DNA from 2 places in the Streptomyces sp. NPDC101165 genome. Region 2 is predicted to be linked to the other one. Evidence: riboswitches for the same ligand, from Rfam matches in the RefSeq annotation. Region 2 holds a riboswitch; the other holds the start of a gene.
The links. A riboswitch is a leader RNA that binds a small molecule or an ion and turns the genes downstream of it on or off. The one in region 2 is predicted to bind FMN.

Region 1: linked by a shared signal. The riboswitch ahead of ACIRVH_RS13410 (riboflavin synthase) and the one ahead of ribB (3,4-dihydroxy-2-butanone-4-phosphate synthase) in region 2 are both predicted to bind FMN.

What each region holds. Positions count from the first base shown of each region.
Region 1 is NZ_JBIWPG010000005.1:404,616-414,887, forward strand. Features, by position in the region: gene ACIRVH_RS13375 (uracil-xanthine permease family protein) at 1-984, opposite strand, end outside; gene ACIRVH_RS13380 (alginate lyase family protein) at 1,126-2,382, shown strand; gene ACIRVH_RS13385 (acyl-CoA thioesterase) at 2,502-2,960, shown strand; gene ACIRVH_RS13390 (MFS transporter) at 2,920-4,134, opposite strand; gene ACIRVH_RS13395 (ROK family transcriptional regulator) at 4,255-5,463, shown strand; gene ACIRVH_RS13400 (SDR family oxidoreductase) at 5,717-6,460, opposite strand; gene ACIRVH_RS13405 (RNA polymerase sigma-70 factor) at 6,565-7,458, opposite strand; FMN riboswitch at 7,717-7,847, shown strand; gene ACIRVH_RS13410 (riboflavin synthase) at 8,012-8,617, shown strand; gene ACIRVH_RS13415 (nicotinamide riboside transporter PnuC) at 8,614-9,255, shown strand; gene ACIRVH_RS13420 (bifunctional 3,4-dihydroxy-2-butanone-4-phosphate synthase/GTP cyclohydrolase II) at 9,252-10,272, shown strand, end outside.
Region 2 is NZ_JBIWPG010000035.1:56,187-66,458, forward strand. Features, by position in the region: gene ACIRVH_RS44300 (hypothetical protein) at 1-1,138, shown strand, start outside; gene tgmA (putative ATP-grasp-modified RiPP) at 1,444-1,635, shown strand; gene tgmB (ATP-grasp ribosomal peptide maturase) at 1,650-2,606, shown strand; FMN riboswitch at 2,875-3,005, shown strand; gene ribB (3,4-dihydroxy-2-butanone-4-phosphate synthase) at 3,257-3,913, shown strand; gene ACIRVH_RS44320 (ester cyclase) at 4,575-5,009, opposite strand; gene ACIRVH_RS44325 (sugar ABC transporter substrate-binding protein) at 5,030-6,121, opposite strand; gene ACIRVH_RS44330 (hypothetical protein) at 6,324-6,482, opposite strand; gene ligA (NAD-dependent DNA ligase LigA) at 6,584-8,668, shown strand; gene ACIRVH_RS44340 (hypothetical protein) at 9,015-9,158, shown strand; gene ACIRVH_RS44345 (transposase) at 9,155-10,033, opposite strand; gene ACIRVH_RS44350 (hypothetical protein) at 10,104-10,272, shown strand, end outside.

The sequences.
Region 1 (10,272 bases), on a different contig from region 2:
CGTCGAGTAGACGCGGGTCGCGGCCATGACGCCGATGTTCTCGGAGTACGTGGTGTTGGGCGGACCGCCCACCGCGGTGGACAGCATGGAGCCGACGCCGTCGGCCGAGATGGCCGTACCGAGCTGGTCGTCCAGGCGGGTGCCGGTCATCTCGCCGACCGCCTTGACGTGCCCGGCGTTCTCCGCGACCAGCGCGATGACGACGGGCAGCGCGACCAGGACCGCCGACCACTGGAAGGACGGCCCGTGGAAGGTGGGCAGTCCGATCCAGTCGGCCTTGGAGACGCCTGAGAGGTCGAGCCGCCAGTGGTCGGTGACCTTGCCGCTCGCGTCCACCGAGTGGATCTTCCCGAAGATCAGGTCGGAGGCCCAGGAGATGCCGTACCCGAAGACCAGGCCCAGGAAGATCGCGACACGGGACCAGAAACCACGCAGACAGACGACCGCCAGACCGGTGAAGAACATCACCAGCAGCGCCGTCCACTGGTCCTGCGGCCAGTACGTGGAGGCGGTCACCGGGGCCAGGTTGAAGCCGATCAGCATGACCACCGCGCCGGTGACGATCGGCGGCATGACCGCGTGGATGATGTGCGCCCCGAAGCGCTGCACCGCGAGACCCACGAGGAACAGCGCGGCGCCGACCACGAAGACCGCGCCGGTCACCGTGGCGCTCGTACCGCCCTGCGCGCGGATGACGGCGGCCACGCCCACGAACGACAGGGAGCAGCCCAGATAGCTCGGCACCCGGCCGCGGGTGGCGAGCAGGAAGATCACGGTCGCCACGCCCGACATCATGATCGCCAGGTTCGGGTCGAGGCCCATGAGGACGGGTGCCACGAACGACGCCCCGAACATCGCCACGACGTGCTGGGCGCCGAGGCCCACCGTGCGCGGCCAGGAGAGCCGTTCGTCGGGGCGTACCACCGCTCCGGGTGCGGGCGTGCGCCCGTCGCCGTGCAGTTTCCAGCGCACGCCGAGGTCCATGGTGGGGTTTCGCTTTCTCTGTACGTGAAGACGGTCCGGACCATTGTCACGGTTACCTGGCCGCTCTACGCTCACACGGTCCTACTCATGAACTGCGTTCACATACCTGATCAACCTGATGCATGATGATCGGAGTGCTCGATGAGTGGAAGATCCCGTGCGACCGTACTGCTGGCCGCCGTGGTGACCTTCGCGGCCGTGCTCGTGCCCTCCGCCCACGCGGCACCCAAGGCCCCCCGGACGGCCGCCCTGGACGGCACCCGCCTCCAGCAGACCCGGTCCCGTCTGGAGCACGATCCCCGGCTCCGGCGCGCGCTCGAGGGCCTGACCGCCCGCGCGGACGCCTGGCTCGACCAGGGTCCCTGGACGGTCGTCGACAAGCCGAAGCCCGCCCCCGGCGGCGACGTCCACGACTACCTGAGCCAGGCCCCCTACTGGTGGCCCACCACGACCCCCACCGCCGACAACCCCTGGGGCTGTCCGTACGTCCAGCGTGATGGCCGGCGCAATCCCGAGGTGGACAGCGGCACCGACCGGCAGGACGTGGAGAAGGTCTTCGACTCCGCCTACGACCTCTCGCTGGCCTGGTACTACACCGGCAAACGGAGCTACGCCGCGAAGGCCGGGCAGATCCTGCGCACCTGGTTCCTCGCCCCGGCCACCCGGATGAACCCCAATCTGAACCACGCCCAGTTCATCCCCTGCAAGTACGACGGCCGGGCCATCGGCATCATCGACTTCTCGCAGTCGTACACGAGCGTGCTGGACGCCCAGGCGATCCTCGCCACCGGTGCCCCCGGCTGGAGCGCCCAGGACCGCACCGCGATGGGCAAGTGGAACACCGACTTCCTCGGCTGGCTGAAGAACAGCGACTTCGGCAGGCAGGAGGGAGCGGCCGCCAACAACCACGGCACCTTCTACGACATGCAGCTCGCCGCCCTCGCCTACGCCACCGGCGACACGGACCTGGCCCGGCGGACCGTGCTGGACGCGCGCGCAAAGCGGATCGACCCGCAGATCGCCGCCGACGGCAGCCAGCCGCAGGAACTCGCCCGCACCCGCAGCTGGCACTACTCGACCTTCGACCTCGTCGCCTACACCCGCCTCGCCGCCATCGGCCGGCACGTGGGCGTGAACCTCTGGGCCTACCGGGGGCCGGACGGGCAGAGCCTGTTCAAGGCGGTGGACTATCTGCTGCCGGCCGCGACCGGTGCCACCGCCTGGCCGCACCCCGAGCTGGAGTTCTACCGCTACGCGGCGAGCGACGTCGTCCACGCGGCGGCGGACGCCGGTGACGCGGCGGCGAAGGCGGCCGTGCCCGACCTCCAGGCGCCTCCCGGCGGTGACCTGTGGGCGCTGCGCCCCGCCGCAGAGCAGCTGGACTCGATCGCGGGCTGACTCGGGCTGACCGGGTCAGGCCAGGTCTGACCAGCCCCCTTCACGGCCAGGGCTCCTGAGCGGTCGCTTAGTATGGGGTGACCCCACCGCCCCGTACCGCACGTTCAGGAGCCCCTCCCGTGACCGCCGAAGCCCCGATCGCCCCCGCCGTCGCACATGGCCGGCTGATCCCCGTCACCGTCCACTTCGACGACCTGGACGCGCTCGGGCTGCTCCACAACGCCCGCTATCCGCTGATGGTGGAGCGCGCCTGGGCCGAGCTGTGGAACGAGTACGGCATCCGGTTCGACGGCGACTGGGTGGCCGCCGGTGACGCCTGCAACGCCGTCCGGGAACTGCGGATCAGCTACGAGGCACCCGTGACCCGGCCCGGCAGCTACGCCGTCCACCTCTGGCTGGAACGGCTCGGCACCACCGGCCTGACCTACGGCTTCCGCTTCTGCTCGGCCGACGGCGCGCAGACCTACGCGCAGGGCGCCCGGGTCCTGGTCCGGCTGGACGCGACGACCCTGCGCCCCGCGCCGTGGAGCGACTCCTTCAGGGCCGTGGGTCGGGAACTGCTGCGGCCCGCGGACTGACCTGCGTCCGGCCGCCGCGCCCGGCGGTGCGCAGCACCCCCGCGAACACGGCGAGCCCGCAGGCCAGCACGGTCACCACGCCGAACGAGACCACCAGGCTGGTCGCCTGCGCCACCCCGCCGATCAGGCTCGGCGCGATCAGCCCCGAGGTGTAGGTGATGGTCGCCACGCCCGCTATCGCCTGGCTGGGGTTGGGACCGGCGTGACCGGCCGCCGCGAAGCACAGCGGCACGACCACCGCGATCCCGAGCCCCATCAGTGCGAACCCGGCCATCGCCACCGCGGGATGCCCCGCGACGACGACCAGCAGGCCGCCGAGACCGGCCAGGACCCCGCCGGCCCGGACGGTGCGGACCGCTCCGAAGCGGTTCACCACCGCGTCCCCGGCGATCCGGGCCACCGCCATGGTGAGCATGAACCCGGTCGTCGACGCCGCCGCCAGACCGGCCGAGGTGTCCAGCCGGTCCCGCAGGAACACCGCCGACCAGTCCAGGCTCGCCCCCTCCGCGAACACCGCGCAGAAGCCGACCGCGCCGATCAGTAGGGCCGAGCGGGGTGGCAGGGCGAACCGCGGCGGCGGCTCCTCGTCCTCGGCGGGCTGCAGGTCGAGCACCCAGCCGCAGGCCAGCAGGCCGAGCAGCGTGAGGACGACGGCGGCCGGCGCGAAATGCAGGCGCGCGTCCGAGCCCAGGTGGGCGGCGAGCGTACCGGCGGCCGAGCCGATGAGCGCGCCCGCGCTCCACATGCCGTGCAGTCCGGACATGATCGACTTCCCGAGCAGCCGTTCCACCTCGACACCCAGCGCGTTCATCGCCACGTCGGCCATGCCCGCGGTGGCCCCGTAGGTGAACATCGCCAGGCACAGCGTGTACAGGTTCGGCGCGAAGGACGGCAGGACCAGCGACAGCGTCCACAGCGCCATCAGCCCGCGCAGCGCCGTACGGCTGCCGAAACGGTGGCTGATCCGGCCCGCGAGCGGCATCGCGCACGAGGCACCGAACGCCGTGAACGCGAGTGCGAACCCGAGCTGTCCCGCGCTCAGTGAGGCGTGGTCCTGGATCCACGGCACGCGGGTCGCGAAGGAACCGGTCACGGCACCGTGCACGGCGAACACGGCGGCCACGGCATACCGGGCGCGCCTGACCTCGTCTCGCGAGTACCCCACGTCACCCATGTTCCAGCCCCTCCCCGGGAGTTCCCCACCGCTTCCTCGCGACGTCGGCGTAAACTATCAGGGACCCTGCCTGATAGATAGTGAGCAGTACGGCCGCCCGCGTCTGGGAGGATTCCGGTCATGCCCGCATCACCCAGCACCGCCCGGGCCATCAACGACCGGCTCGCCCTGCGCCTGTTGCAGCAGGAAGGCCCGCTGACGGCAGGGCAGTTGAAGCAGCTGACCGGACTGTCCCGGCCGACGGTCGCCGACCTCGTCGAACGGCTCACCGCCTCCGGTCTGATCACGGTGGTCGGCGAGTCCGGCGAGCAGCGCCGGGGTCCCAACGCCCGGCTCTACGGCATCGTCGCCGACCGTGCCCACCTGGCCGCGCTCGACGTCCGCACCGGGGGTGTCTTCGTGCTGGTCTCCGACCTCGTCGGGCGGGTGCTGGCCGAGGCGGCCGTGCCGATCGGCGGGGACACCGGGACCGGGCCCGCCGTGGAGCAGGTGGTGGCGGCGGTGGAGCGCACCGCCAAGGAGGCCGGCGCCGACCGGCTGCACACCGTCGGCATCGGCGCGCCCGGCCTGGTCGACCCCGCCACCGGCGACCTGCGTGACTCCGGCGGCCTGCCCGCCTGGCACCGGCGCCTGGCCGCGGCCCTGCAGGAACGGCTGCCCGAGGCCCGGGTCACCGTGGAGAACGAGACCAACCTGGCCGCCCTGGCCGAGCAACGGGAGGGCGCCGCCCACGACCGGGACACCTTCGTCCTGCTCTGGCTGGGCCATGGCGTCGGCGCCGCGGTCGTCCTGGACGGGACACTCCGTCGCGGTGCCTCCGGCGGCACGGGCGAGATCGGCTTCCTGCCGGTCCCGGGAACGACCGCACTGCCGTCGGCGACGGACTGCGACGGCGGCTACCACTCGCTGGCCGGGGCGGCGGCGGTCGGCGCACTGGCCCGGGAGTACGGCCTGCCGAGGGCGGAGCCGATGGACGGGCCCGGCGTCGCGGTGGTGGTGGGCGAGGCGGTCGCGGAGGCGACCGGCCCGCCCGGCGGGGGTTCCGGCCCCGCCGATCGCTTCCTCGACGCCCTCGCCCACCGGGTCGCCATCGGGGCCGCCTCCGTCGCCTCCATCCTCGACCCGGGCTGCGTGGTCCTGGGCGGAGAGGTCGGGCAGGCCGGGGGAGCGGTGCTCGCCGCACGCGTGGAGGAGCGGCTCCGCCGTATGTCACCGCTGGCCACCGAGGTACGGGCCAGCAGCCTGGGCGGCGCCGCGGTCCTGCGCGGAACCCTGCTGACGGCCCGGGACCGGGCCCAGGACGAACTGTTCGCACCGGCGGAGCGCTAGGCCTGTCTGACGTTCCCGCCTGCCCCGTGGCGTCTGGCATGCCCCCCCACGCTCGGATTAGCGCGCGGGGGGACCCCCATGCCGCGTTGCCGAACCGCCCGCGTGACTCCTCCCCCACTCTCGACTTCGCTCGTGCGGGGGCACCCCCATCGCCGCCGCGCGGGCCGTCCTCCGGGCGGACGACGGGAATGGTCAGGCAGGCCCTGGAGCCTGTCGTCCAGGGCGTCGGCGGAGCGTCGCTCGTGCCGGGGCGTCACTGTCCGAAGCGGCGGGCCAGGTACTCCTCGAACGTCCCCTTGCCCACCGCCTGCTCCGGTGCCAGATGGCCGCCCGCGCGGAAGGCGCGGTACGTCTTCCCGAACAGCGGCATGCCGAGCACGGGCCGGCGCCGTCCCGTCGCCCGGAGGCAGGCGCGGGCCAGCGAGTCGAGCGTCCGCACTTCGGGCCCACCCATGTCCGGCACCCGCCCCGCCGGTGCCGCGAGCGCCAACTCGGCCAGGCGGTCGGCCACTTCGGCCACCTCCACCGGCTGGTCCGACACCCCGGACGGCACCAGCACGACGGGCGACTTGGCCAGTCCCTGGACAACCGTCACCACCAGGTCGTGGAACTGCGTCGCCCGCAGCACGGTCCAGCCGAGCCCCGACTCCTCGATCCGCCGCTCCACCGCGAGCTTGGACCGGTAGTAGCCGAACGGCACCCGGTCGACGCCGACGATGGAGATGTACACCAGGTGGCCCACCCCGGCCCGCCGCGCCGCCGCGATCAGGTGGTCGGCCGCCTGTTCGTCGCCGCCGCGCGGAGAGCTCGCGCAGTGCACGACCGTCTCCACGCCGTCCAGGGCCGCGTCCAGGCCGGGCCCGCCCTCGCGCAGGTCGACGGCGTAGGGCCGGCTGTGCCGGCTGAGCACCCGCAGCTCGTGCCCCTCCGCCCGCAGCCGCTCGGTGACGAGCCGTCCGAGCGTGCCGGTTCCGCCGGTCACCAGGATCGTGGTCATGCTGTTTCCGTCCCTCCGGACTCCGGGACGCCCCGGCCGGAGCGCCCTTCGTCAGCTGAGACCGCGCAGCCCCGGGAAATGTGACAAGCCCCGGCGAGCCCCGGTCACGGGCGGGTCAGCTGCCGCCGCACATACTCCAGCTTGTCCGGGTTCATCACGGCCCACACGCCCACGACCAGCCCGTCCACCAGCTCGAACTCGACGATCCCGACGAGCGTGTCGCCCACCCACGAGGCCACTCCGATCGCGCCGTTGACCTCGACCACCGTGTACTCCAGGCCTACGGCGAAGCGCTGCGAGGCGCCCGCCGCGAAGCGGGCGACCTTCTCCCGGCCCACGATCGGCCGCAGGGCCGCCGTGACCTTGCCGCCGCCGTCGCTCCACCAGGTCACGTCCGCCGCGAGCAGCTTCTCCAGGCCGGTGAGGTCACCCTCCCGGGCCGCCGTGAGGAACGACGTGACCAGCTCCTCCCGCCGCTCGGGAGCGGGGTCGAACCGGGACTCCGTCGCAGCCACCCGACCCACCGCCCGCCGGTACACCTGACGGCAGTTGGCCTCGCTCAGGTCCAGGACGCCCGCGATCTCCCGGTGGCCGTACCCGAACGCCTCGCGCAGCACGTACACCGCGCGCTCGGTGGGCGTCAGCCGCTCCAGCAGCACCAGCATCGCCATCGAGACCTGCTCGCGCGCCTCCGTCGACTCCAGCGGCCCGAGCGTCCCGTCGGAGGTGACCACCGGCTCCGGCAACCACTCCCCGACGTACTCCTCGCGGCGCGCCCGGGCCGAGGTCAGCCGGTTCAGGCACAGGTTGGTGACGGTCCTGGCGAGCCACGCCCCGAGATGCTCGATGACCGCGCGGTCGGCGCCGCTGAGCCGCAGATACGCGTCCTGCACCGCGTCCTCCGCCTCCTGCGCGGAGCCGAGCAGGCGGTAGGCCAGGCCGAACAGCCGGGGGCGGTGGGACTCGAACTCGTCGGCGAGCAGGGGTGGCGTCGTCATGGGCCCACCCTGTCAGAGGCATGACGACCCGGCGGCGGGCAAGGGCCGTCGTCACCGCCACCGGGCCCGCCCGCACCCTAAAAGGACTAGACCAGTACGGTCAATGGGTCCGGACCAAGGTCAACCCTCGCTCTCCGTAGGGCAGTTGACCAGGCCGGTTCCAGTGCGCAAGTCCAGCGACACGTGCTGTGAGGGAGCCCACACCCTCCGCCTGCCTGGAAGGCGACCCGGCGTGGCACACTGGCCGTGTACCAGAAGCAGCGCACTCCGGGGTCGGTGAAAGTCCGAACCGGCGGTTACAGTCCGCGACCCGGTCGCTTCCAGCGGCCGGTTGACCAGGTGAAATTCCTGGACCGACGGTTAAAGTCCGGATGGGAGGCAGTGCGCGGCGGGCGGGCATGTTCGTGTGCGCGCCGCCGTATCTGGGCTCGTCCGTGTGCGGACGGGTCCCTTTTCGGCGTCGGCTGAGCCCACGGAGTTGCTCACCCGTACATTCTGTCGTCATCGACAGGCCCCGGAGTCCGTGCCCTAACGAGGCAGGAGGACCCGGGAAGTGTTCACCGGAATCGTCGAAGAGCTGGGTGAGATCACCGCCGTCGAGAATCTCGGCGACGCCTCCCGTTTCCGGCTCCGCGGCCCAGTCGTGACCGAGGGCGCGCAGCACGGCGACTCCATCGCCGTGAACGGCGTCTGTCTCACCGTCGTGGAGCACGAGGGTGACGAGTTCACGGCCGACGTGATGGCCGAGACCCTGAAGCGTTCCAGCCTGGGCGTGCTCACCGTCGGCTCCCGGGTCAACCTCGAACGCCCCACCGCCGTGGGTGCGCGCCTCGGCGGGCACATCGTGCAGGGCCACGTGGACGGCACCGGTCAGGTGCTGGCCCGCACGCCCTCCGAGAACTGGGAGATCGTCAGGATCTCGCTGCCCGCGGACCTCGCCCGCTACGTCGTCGAGAAGGGCTCCATCACCGTCGACGGCATCAGCCTCACCGTCGTCGAGGCGGGCCCGGACTACTTCACCGTCAGCCTCATCCCGACCACCCTCGACCTGACCACGCTCGGCCACAAGCAGCCCGGCGACCCGGTCAACCTCGAGGTGGACGTCATCGCCAAGTACGTGGAGCGGCTGCTCGCGGCCGGTCAGGGGGCCGGCCGGTGAGCTGGCTGAACTCCGAGGCGCTCACCATGTTCGGCCAGCACATCATCTGGTCCGACATGGTCGGCAACATCCTGGGCCTCATCACCCTCGCCCTCGGCTGGCGCCGCTCCCTGTGGACCTGGCCGGTGCAGTTCCTGTCCGGCCTCGTCCTCTTCGCCGCCTTCTACGGCCATTTGACCGGCAGCGCCGGCAAGCAGGCCGTCGTCATGGCCGTCGCCCTGTACGGCTGGTGGCAGTGGCAGCGCAGCAGGGGCACGGCCGAGGACGGGCACATCGCCCCCCGGTTCGCCACCTGGCGCGAGCGCGCGGCGATGCTCGCCGCTGCCGCCGCGGGCACCGTCGCGGTGGCCCTGCTGTTCACGGCCTACCCGAAGCTGTCCTGGGACCCCTGGCCGGACGCCTACATCTTCGTCGGCACCATCGTCGCCATGTACGCCCAGGCCAAGGGCATGGTCGAGTTCTGGTTCGCCTGGCTGCTCGTCGACCTCGTCGGCGTGCCCCTCAACTTCGCCAACGGCTACGCCTTCTCCGGTTTCGTCTACGTCATCTACGGCGCGCTCGTCCTGTGGGGCATGCGCGACTGGTGGCTGCGCTCCCGCCGGACCGCGCAGCCGGTCCTGGAAGGAGCACCGGCATGACTACGGCACCCGTCCTCTACAGCCCCGACGACATCGAGGACTTCACGCTCGACCCGGTCGAGCAGGCCATCGCCGACATCGCCGCCGGCCGCCCGATCGTGGTCGTCGACGACGAGGACCGCGAGAACGAGGGCGACCTCGTCGTCGCCGCCGAGAAGGTGACCCCCGAGATCGTCGCCTTCATGATGAGCGAGTGCCGGGGTCTGATCTGCGCGCCCATGGAGGGCGACGAACTCGACCGGCTGCAGCTGCCGCAGATGGTCGCGGACAACACCGAGTCGATGAAGACGGCGTTCACCGTCTCCGTCGACGCCTCCGCCGCGCACGGAGTCACCACCGGCATCTCGGCCGCCGACCGCGCCACCACGCTCCAGCTGCTGGCCGACGGCGTCGCCGAGCCCACCGACTTCGTCCGCCCCGGCCACATCTTCCCGCTGCGCGCCCGGGAGGGCGGCGTCCTGGTCCGCAACGGCCACACCGAGGCCGCGGTCGACCTCGCCAGGCTCGCGGGGCTGCGCCCGGCGGGCGCCATCGTGGAGATCGCCGGTGAGGACGGCCGGATGCTGCGGCTGCCCGAGCTGATCCCGTTCGCCCGCAAGCACGGCCTGACGATCATCTCCATCGAGGACCTGATCGCCTACCGCCGAAACAGCGAGCCCACCGTCCGCCGCGAGGCCGAGACCCGCCTGCCCACCGCGCACGGCACCTTCACCGCCTACGGCTACCGGTCCACCCTCGACGGCGTCGAGCACGTCGCCCTCGTGCACGGCGAGATCGGCGAGGGCGAGGACGTCCTGGTCCGCGTCCACTCCGAATGCCTCACCGGCGACGTCTTCGGCTCCCTGCGCTGCGACTGCGGCCCCCAGCTGGACACCGCCCTGGACCGCATCCAGGAGGAGGGCCGCGGAGTCGTCGTCTACCTGCGCGGACACGAGGGACGCGGCATCGGCCTGCTGTCCAAGCTGCGCGCCTACGAGCTTCAGGAGCAGGGCCACGACACCCTGGACGCCAACCTCG
Region 2 (10,272 bases):
TGTCCGACGAGCTCTGGCCATCGGACCCGACTGGTTCCGTATCCCCGTGCAGCCTCTGCCCCTGACCACTCAGCAACGCCTGCTTGACGATCCGGAACTCCCGGTCCGCCGAAGCGCAGCCTTCTGCCGACACACGGCTCCAAGCCTGGTCGCCGGGCTCGCCGACCACCAGGACGCGGACCTCCGGAAGGCAGCCTGCGGGCAGTGGACCTTGCTTTCCGAGGAGGCCCGAAGCCGTCTGCTCCGCGACGCCGATGACGAAGTGCGTCAGGCGGCCATGGTCGAGGCCTGCCGCGACGACGCGGGCTGCACGGACCTTCTTCTCGACGCAGGAATTGACCGCTTCCACAAGCAGGATGTGATCCGGCACGGCGCCATGAGCACGGCGACCGCCGAACGGCTCGCGGCGACCTCCGAGGAAGAAGACCGGCGGGAACTGGCGTCCAACCTCAACGTTCCCATCGACATCGTCAGGACACTGGCGAACGACGACGCGCACAGCGTCCGGCTGGCCGTGTCGGTGCGACCCGAGCTGACGGAGGCTGAACGTACCGCTATTGACGTCACCATCAGGCCGTCCGACCGGCTCTATCCGGTCGAATGGGTTCGCCTCTGCGCCGATCCCGATGTCCTGCGCCAATGCGCCAGGTCGGCCAACACGCTGCTACGGCGCAGTGCCGCCTACAGCCGACATCTGCCTGTCGACGCCATCGACCTGCTGTCGAAGGACGACGACTACCCCGTGCGACTCCTGCTGTGTGAGAACCAACCGACTGTCGACGGCGAGGTAGTGCTGCAGACGTACCTGGACTGCAAGGTCATCACCAAGGGTGCTCTGCTGCACCACCCGAACTTCCCGCGTGCGGGCAGCGGACAACGCTTCGCCGACGACCCAGATCCAGAGAAGCGATGGCTGGTGGGGCTCGACGCCGAAGCGCCCGTCGACGCCGTGGTCCGATTGCTCGCCGACCCCGACGATCGTGTACGTGCCATGGCAGCCGCACACCCCGCACTGCCGACCGATCTCATCCTCCAAAGCTGCGGGAATCCGGAGACCTCCTCCCACGCCCTCAGCAACCCAAGCCTGCCCACGGAAGCCATGCACCAATACCTGGACGATGCAGGCGTCCCTCGCTGACGCGGACAGATCAGAAACAGTGCGAACGCCCCCTGTCCCGGCACACTGTTGAGCGCTCGAGAGGGGCCATGAACTCTCTTGGAGTGAGGAAGCAGTCACCGTTCGCACCTGAGTGACAGATCTGACGCTCCATCCGATGTGTGACTTGTGGGGATGGTAAGCACAGTGGTGCCGATGATGCAGGCGATGCGAATCATGTGGCGCACATGTGATGACCTTCACCACGATGTGACAGAAAGCGAGAGTCCCTACGCAAGGGCGCGTAAGGACCGCATCCATCTCATCTGCACCTGTGGAGGTACCGAGTGCGACCGTTCACCCTCAACTACACCTTGCCGAAGGCGTTTCCGACCGTGGTGACGCCGTACCACTTCGACGAGTCGCGTCAGTTGAACGTGCTTCCCGACGGCCGCCCGGCCGTCAGTGACCCGGACCTGCTGCTGGCTGTCGGTACGACCACGTCCACCGCCGGTTCCCAGACCCACTTCGATGACTGACGCTCCGTAATCGAATGACCGTACTGATCCTCACGTCCAACGAGGACGTGACCGCCGACATGGTGGTGGCCAAGCTGCACGAGATGGGAACCCCCGTCGTACGGCTGGACCCTGCCGACCTGCCGGACAAGGTAGTGCTGTCCGCCCACTACGCCCACGGCGACTTCAACGGACACCTGTCCGTGAATGGACAGGTGCTCAGCATGGGAGGTCTGCGCTCCGTATGGGTGCGCAGGCCCGGCGAACCGGCGGCGCACGCGACGAACCCCTCGCCGTGGCTGGCCGCCGAGACCCGTCAGGCGCTGTTCGGAATGCTCTTCTCCACCTCCACGCGATGGATGAACCATCCACGCAACGCCGATCGGGCCCGTCTGAAGCCTTGGCAGTTGAAGATGGCTCACCTCAGCGGCTTCACGGTACCGCCGACCGTCTTCACCACGGCGCCGCGCTTGGCACGGCAGTTCGCTGAGGAGCACCAGGACGTGGTGGTGAAGTCGGCCTCGGGGCCGCCGCCCGGTGACCCCGGCCTGGCCCTGCCCACCACCCTGATCGGCCCCGACGCGGACTTCTCGACCGTAGCGGCCGGCCCCACGCTGCTGCAGCGTTACATACGCAAGCGCGCCGACATCCGTCTGACCTGTGTCGGCACTCGGCTGTTCGCCGCACGAAAGACGGCCGAGCCGGGCCAGGTCGACGGGCGCTACGGCGACACCGAGCACGCCTGGGAGACGGTCCCGGTACCCGAACGCATCGGCCGGTCGGTGCTTGAGTACCTCGTGCTCGCCGGACTGGCGTACGCCGCCTTCGACTTCGCCGAGGACGAGGACGGCGTCTGGTGGTTCCTGGAGTGCAATCAAGGTGGCCAGTTCGGCTTCATCGAGCTGGAGACCGGGCAGCCGGTATCGGAGGCGGTCGCTCTGTGGCTGTCACAGTGCACGGCGGCCAGCCGTGTACCAGAGCTCCACTGGTGAGGCGACCACCGCGCGAGTGCCACCCCGACTTCACGCACGGCAACGTCCGGTGCCAAGGGCACTGCTGTGTGTGGGGCGGGCCTGCCGCGAAGGAGGCCATGAGCGCGGCTTGATCACCTACGTCCAGCTGCCCTCACAAGCATGCCGCGGCGGCCGACCATGAGGCTGGTGAGCATCGACGCCGAGACGGTGCAACCTGCGTCGATACCGCCGTGATGCCGAACACACCACAGGACGAGACGGCTGTGCCATGATCGGCGCTGAGTGTTCGCGCGCTCCGGGGTCGGTGTAATTCCGAGCCGGCGGTGAAAGTCCGCGACCCAGCCGAAGCCATCGGCTGGTTGACCTGGTGGAACTCCAGGACCGACGGTGAAAGTCCGGATGGAAGGCAGTGCGCCGCGACACAGTGGTCCCCGGTCGGGCATCGAGCGCCCGTACCGGGACTTGGTGCTCGCTATCCCCGGAACGGCGTCTGTGCACGGGGGCGAGCTGTCATCCGCCAACTCCCGCCTGCATGGCACGTCGTCCATTACGGCAGGCCGTCGTGTGCCCGTGCTCGGACGAGTGCCTGCCGTATGGCCGCGTTCTCTCGCAGATCAGTGCATCGCCCGGACACACCTGTCGGGGCGGTCCCGACCGCAGGAGAGCACATGCCAGCCGCAGTTCACACCACGACCGACCGTCTGCAGTTCGTCGCGCAGGCCATCGAAGCCTTTCGCCGCGGCGGTTTCGTCATCGTTTTCGACGACGAGTCCCGTGAGAACGAGGGCGACCTCATGGTGGCCGCCGAATACACCGACACGGACGCGATGACGTACATGCTGGACCACACCTCGGGGGTGGTCTGCGCGGCGCTGCCGTACCAGCGCTGCACGGACCTCGACCTGCCGCAGATGGTGAACGACAACTCCGGGCTGCACGGCACGGCGTTCACCGTGTCCGTGGACCTGATCGCCGGCGGCACCACCGGCATTCCCGCCGACGAGCGCGCTCGTACCTTGCAGGCGCTCACCGACCCGGCCGCACAGGCAGGAGACTTCGCGCGCCCCGGCCACATCTTCCCCGTCCGAGCCGCGCGCGGCGGGGTACTGGAACGCGACGGGCACACCGAGGCCGCCGTGGACCTCTCCCTGCTCGCGGGACTGTCCGGAGTAACCACGATGTGCGAGATCGTCCGGCCCGACTGGGCCATGGCCCGTCACAGCGACCTGCAAGAACTGGCCAAGCGCGAAGGGCTGCCCCTGATCTCGGTAGGCGACGTCGCGGCCTACCGGCATGCGCACGCGTCCGCATCGCAGCATTCCTGAACCTTCTCGTGTCCACGTAGCACGCGTGCAGACGGGCCAAAGCGCCGGTCTTCGCCGAGGCCTCCAGGTCCTCACCGTCGCCGCGCCGGTCTCGGCGGCATCGGTGAGGGTCTTCAGGGTCTTCACCTGGGCAGCCAGCCAGCGTGACGGCCGACGGTCTGCGGCCTCGATCACCGAGGTCCAGGCTGCCGTCAGGACCGCAGTGTCCCGGCCATCCACGAGATGGGATGCGCCGAGGGCCATGACGGTCGAACGAGGGCAGAGCCACCTCGAGCGCCGACTGCCGCGCCCGCCATGGGGCGTGTCCGATCGTCATCGCCGACGTAGACGAGGCCTGTCACCATGCTGCTGCTCCCCCGTATGCTGCCGACCGCTTCTCCGGCCGTCCGACGATCTAACCCTTGGGCGGGCTGCAGCAATGGGATTGCCGTCAGCGCGCATACGGAGCGCCGCAGTCGCTTACGGCACCTGCTAGGAACGGCCGGCGCGCGCGAGCGCTGCAAGCCCAGAGACGCGCGGACGTAGGCCGCTTCTTGGTCGTCCCCGGCCGGCGGGCGACGGCCCAGCGCGGCGTCGGCTGTGGAGGGCTTCCGCAGGGGCTGCGGGCCTCATTACCGGCCGTGACGCGCCCATCGACGGCGCGGCGGGCCTGTGGGTCTCGTCAGGACGGGAGGGCGCCGAGCTGACGTAGCTGCGCGAGGACGTCGACGACACCCCGGAGCTCGACGATCCGCCCGTCGACGAAGCGGAAGATGAAGATCTCGCTGTAGGTGACGGTCTTTCCGGTGGGCGGCAGGCCCTGGTACTCGCCCCGGTGGGTCCCGGTCACCGTGTTCCTGACGACGACCTTGTCGCCCTCCGTGATCATCTCCTCCATGGCGACGTGAATGTCGGCGAACGCGCGCAAGAGCACCTCCCACACCCGCTTCAGGGCCTCTGCACCCGTCACTCCCATCGGTACCGGCGTGTGGAAGAGCAGATCCGGTGCGACGAACTCGTCGATGGCCTTCGAGATGATTCCCGGGTCGCCGGTGTTCACCGCGGAGTGGAAATGGCTGAGCCTCGCTGTGTTGCTGGTTGCCGCGGCTGCCGACATGCGCTCTCGGAGGATGGATGCTACTTCAGGCCGATCGCAGCGCAGTCCGCCTCGTACTTCGGGGTGCAGATGTCCTTGACGGAGTAGACGCCGTCCGCGATCACCGTGTCCTTGATGCTGTCCCTCGTGAGGGCAACCACCGGCACGAGCATCGCGGGGATCTTCTTCTTCGTCGGACTGTCGACCGTGTCGCGGGTCAGCGCGTCGAACCGGATGTCGCGGCCCTGGACCTTGTACACCGCCATCTCCGCGGCATGGGTGGCCTCGTCCAGGAACGACTTGTACACAGTCATGTACTGCTCGCCCGAGACGACCCGCTGCACCGCGTCCAAGTTCGCGTCCTGTCCAGTCACCGGCGGGATCTTGGTGGCACCCGACTCCTTCAGCGCGTCGATGACGGCGCCCGCCATGCCGTCGTTGGCCGCGTAGACGGCGGCGATGTTGTTGAGGCCGATGGCCCGGATCGCCTTCCTCATGTTCGCCTTGGCGACCGCCGGAGACCATTTGTCGGTGTTGTACTCCTTGGCGATCTGGACCTTGTTCTGGAGTTCGCCGAGAGCGCCGTCCTTGAACTTCGCCGTGTTCGGGTCCGCGGGGTCGCCGTTCATCATGACGATCTTGCTGGTGGCCGCCTTGCTGCCGAGCACCTCGATGATGGCGCGGCCCTGGACCTCGCCGACGAGTTCGTTGTCGTGCGAGACGTACGCGTCGATCGGGCCCTGCGCGAGCCGGTCGTAGGCGATGACCGGTATGCCGGCGTCCTTCGCCTTCTGGACATCCGGCGCGATGGACTTGGCGTCCAGCGGGTCCACCAGAACGATGTCGACCTTGGCGTCTACCATCTGCCGGAACTGCCGACTCTGAGTTGCCGGGCTCGCCTCGGCGTTCGCGTAGACGACCTTGCCCTTGCCGTGGGTGAGGGAGGCGACCTCCTTCTTGAGGATGGGGTAGTCGAACTTCTCGAAGCGCGCCGTGTCCTTGTCGGGCAGGAGCAGTCCCACCGTGATGTCGTCGCCCCTCTTCGGGGATGCGGAGCTGCCGCTCCCGCCGGCGTCGTCGAAGGCGCCGCACGCGGTGAGTGTGAGAGCCGACGCAGAGGCGGTCAGGGCCATCGCGAAATGACGCACAGGGGTCCTGTAGGTGGTTGGAACGCTCACGTCAGGTGCCTTCCGAATGAGGGAACATCATGGCAACCCAGTGACGGAAGCAAACTCGGAAACAGCAGTAAACGTCAAGACGTAAGGACAACAAGACGGTTAAGGCCTGCCGTTCACATCGCCCCTCCTTGGCTGGCCGGATGTTGGTTCCCGCAGGTCAGAACGAATGCTGCAGGGCCCTCCGAGGACGAGCGCCCCCGTCATCCCCGAGAACCTTCAGGAGGTGGCGCAGGGTCGGCCGGTTGCCCCGCGCTTCCTGCACTGCCACGCCGGCGAAGCGGCGGATCGCCGCGGCGATGAGGTGCACGTCGGTCAAGTCTCGAGCGTGCGAGATCACGCCCAACTCGTACAAGACCCCACGCGGGTGTCCCGGCGCAGCCGGGCCCATTGTCAGTGGTGGGCGGCAAGATGCCGAACATGACAACTTCTGCAGCAGTGATCGTGGACGCCGCCGCCTACGCGCAGGCCGTCGAGGATGCGGTGGGTGCGGCGGCCGCCTACTACGCAGGCGGGACCTCGCCGCTGGACGACGAAGCCTACGACCTGCTGGTCCGGGGCATCGCCGCGTGGGAGGCCGAGCACCCGGATCAGGTGCTGCCGAAGTCCCCCACAGGGAAGGTCGCCGGTGGCGCGGTCGAGGGCGATGTGCCGCACACGGTCCCGATGCTCAGCCTCGACAACGTGTTCTCTGCGGAGGAATTCACCGCTTGGACGGCGTCTTTGGCCCGCCGCATCGGGCGTGATGTCATACGGTTCAGCGTGGGACCGAAGCTGGACGGGCTGGCGATCGCCGCCCGCTACCGCGACGGTCGCCTCACCCAGCTGATCACCCGCGGGGACGGAACGGCCGGAGAAGACGTCTCGCACGCGATCGGCACCATAGGCGGGCTGCCCGAGACATTGGCCGAGCCGGTCACCATGGAGGTGCGCGGCGAAGTCCTCATGACACATGCCCAGTTCGAGCACGCCAACGAGGTACGCACGACACACGGCGGACAGCCGTTCGCCAATCCCCGCAACGCGGCCGCCGGCACACTGCGAGCCAAGGATCGCGCCTACACGGTCCCGATGACGTTCTTCGGCTACGGCCTGCTGCCGCTGCCGGACACGGACCCAGCCCTTGCCGAGCGGCTGAATGCCTCCGCACACAGCGGCCTGATGCATCTGGCCGCCGAGTTCGGCGTGTACACCAGCGCCCGGACCGCGGTCCCCGACGTCGTGGCCGAGTCCCACGAGCAGGTCCTGGTCCACATCCAGGAGATCGCCACTGCGCGTGCCGAGCTGCCATTCGGCATCGACGGCATCGTCATCAAGGCCGACCTCGCCGCCGACCAGCAGGCAGCCGGATCCGGCTCGCGCGCACCACGGTGGGCGATCGCCTACAAGCTGCCAGCGGTGGAGAAGATCACCCGCCTGCTGGAGGTGGAGTGGAACGTCGGCCGCACCGGCATCATCGCGCCGCGCGCGGTCCTCGAACCGGTCGTGATCGACGGTTCCACCATCACCTACGCCACCCTGCACAACCCCGCCGACATCACCCGCCGCGGCCTGCTCCTGGGCGACCATGTCATGGTCCACCGCGCCGGAGACGTCATCCCCCGCGTCGAGGCCCCGGTCACCCACCTGCGTAACGGCGGCGAGAAGCCCATCGCCTTCCCTGAGCAGTGTCCCCGCTGCGGGTCCGACATCGACGACAGCAAGGAACGCTGGCGGTGCGTACAGGGTCGCAACTGCCACCTGGTTGCCTCCCTCGCCTACGCCGCCGGCCGCGACCAGCTCGACGTCGAGGGACTGGGCACCACCCGCGTCGTCCAGCTCGTCGACGCGGGCCTGGTGACCGATCTCGCCGACCTGTTCACCCTGAAGCGCGAACAGCTGCTCGACCTGGAGAGGATGGGCGAAACCAGCACCGACAACCTCCTCACCGCGATCGCGAAGGCCAAGCAGCAGCCGCTGGCACGGGTGCTGTGCGCGCTCGGTGTCAGTGGCACAGGCCGGTCCATGTCCCGGCGCATCGCGCGCCACTTCGCCACGATGGACAACATCCGCACCGCCGACCCTGAAGCGATGCAGCAGGTCGACGGCATCGGAACGGAGAAAGCCCCCTCGATCGTTGCAGAGCTCTCGGAGCTGGCCCCGCTCATAGACAAGCTCGCCAACGCCGGAGTCAACATGACCGAGCCCGGCGCCACCCCTCCCCCAGCCGGCACCACCGTCCCCGACGGCTCGGCCGCCGCTCCCGTGGAGGCAGGCCCCCTCGCGGGAATGACCGTGGTGGTCACCGGCGCGATGACAGGCCCCCTGGAACAGCTCTCCCGCAACGAAATGAACGAACTCATCGAACGAGCGGGAGGACGCTCCTCCTCCAGCGTCTCCAAGAAGACCACCCTCGTCGTCGCGGGCGACGGAGCTGGTTCCAAGCGCGCCAAGGCCGAGCAACTCGGCATCCGCCTCGCCACCCCGGACGAGTTCGCCACCCTGGTCGCCGACCTCCTCGTCTGAGGACTCAGGCAGGCGTGGACGCGACTGGTAGTGCTGTGACCGCGTAGGTTGACCGGGTTCTGGTCCGCGTTGAGGCTGCGGCCGATTGGATGGGGGCGGACATCCCATCCAGTGGGTGGAGACGTGGTGGCAGAGCCGGTCAGGCTCGCCGACTGACGGATCAAGAGGGGCAGCGGCTGCAGCAGGTCGTGCGGCGAGGCAGTACCAGTTCCGTGCGCTACCGGCGCTCGATGATGCTGCTGGCTTCGGCCGGCGGGAATGGGGTCCCGGTCATGGCCCAGCTGGTCGCGGCCGATGAGGACACCGTCCGGGACGTCATCCACCGCTTCGACGAGATCGGCCTGGCATGCCTGGACCCCGGTGGGCGGGAGGCCGTCCCCGCCTGCTCAACGCTGACGACGAGGACTTCGTCGTCGCGACGGCCACCATTCGCCGGGCCAAGCTCGGCCAGCCGTTCACCCGCTGGTCGATCCGCAAACTCTGCCCCTAGCTGCGCAGGGTCCACGGCCGGGTAATCCGTATGGGCCGCGAGACCCTGCGCTGCCTACTGGCCCGACGCGGCATCGCCTTCCAGCGCACCAAGACATGGAAGGAGTCCACCGACCCCGGGCACGACACCAAAGTGGACCGCACCGAGTACGTCCTGGAGCACTTGGCTGCGCCAGGCCGTTCCCGTTCACCTTTACGGGCAGGCCGCAGCAACTGGACTTCACGCTCGGACAGTTCGCGTTCGAAACCACGGCCGAAGTAGTTCTTGTCGCCGATGAGAGTCTGTCCGGGGCGCTCTCGCAGAAGCTCGCATTCGGCGGCCAGGAGGTCGAGGAGGGTCTCGCGCTCGTCGGCCTTGGCCCCGGTCAGGACGAAGGCGATGGGCAGGCTCTGAAGGGTGCACGCCAGGTGCAGGCGCAGGTCCCAGAAAAAGCGGCTGTGGCTGGCGCAGTCGCCGTATTCGGCCCAGCCTGCCAGGTCGGAGCGTTTGACGGTCTCGCGGGAGCGGCCGCATTCCACCAGGGTGGAGTCCACGACCCATACGTCGTCGCTCCACACCGAGGTGGTGGCGGCCAGGATCCGGTTGACGCTTCGCATCGGACGGGCGGCCTTGCGCAGCCACTTGTTGTAGCCGGGCTGCTGGGGCAGGTAGGGGAAGAGGTGGCGCAGGTGGGCACGGGCACGGCGGAGCCATTTGGCCTCGGAGGTGTAGCCGAGTATGGCCTGCATCATGGCGAGGGTGACCAGTTCGGCATCGCTCAGGCGGGGCGTAATGCCGACCGGCGGGCGCCACGGCGCCAGGTCGGGATGCTCCTTCAGCATGTCGTCGGTCGTCGCACAGCGTGCTGTCGCGAGGGTGTCCACGTCGTTCGCCACAAAACGATCTTGGACACCCTCGTTCTCGTCGCCGCAGGCACCCCTTGGACCACACCACCAGGAGGAACCAGTGTCATACCCGCAACCGCTCACCCCCGAGGAGAAACTCGCCGACGCGAAGAAGCAGCTGAGCCTCCCGCGTATCGTCGTGATCTGCGGCTCCACCCGCTTCATGACCGAGATGACCGAGGCCGATCTACGGGAGACCAAAGCCGGAAAGATTGTCGTCAAACCGGGCT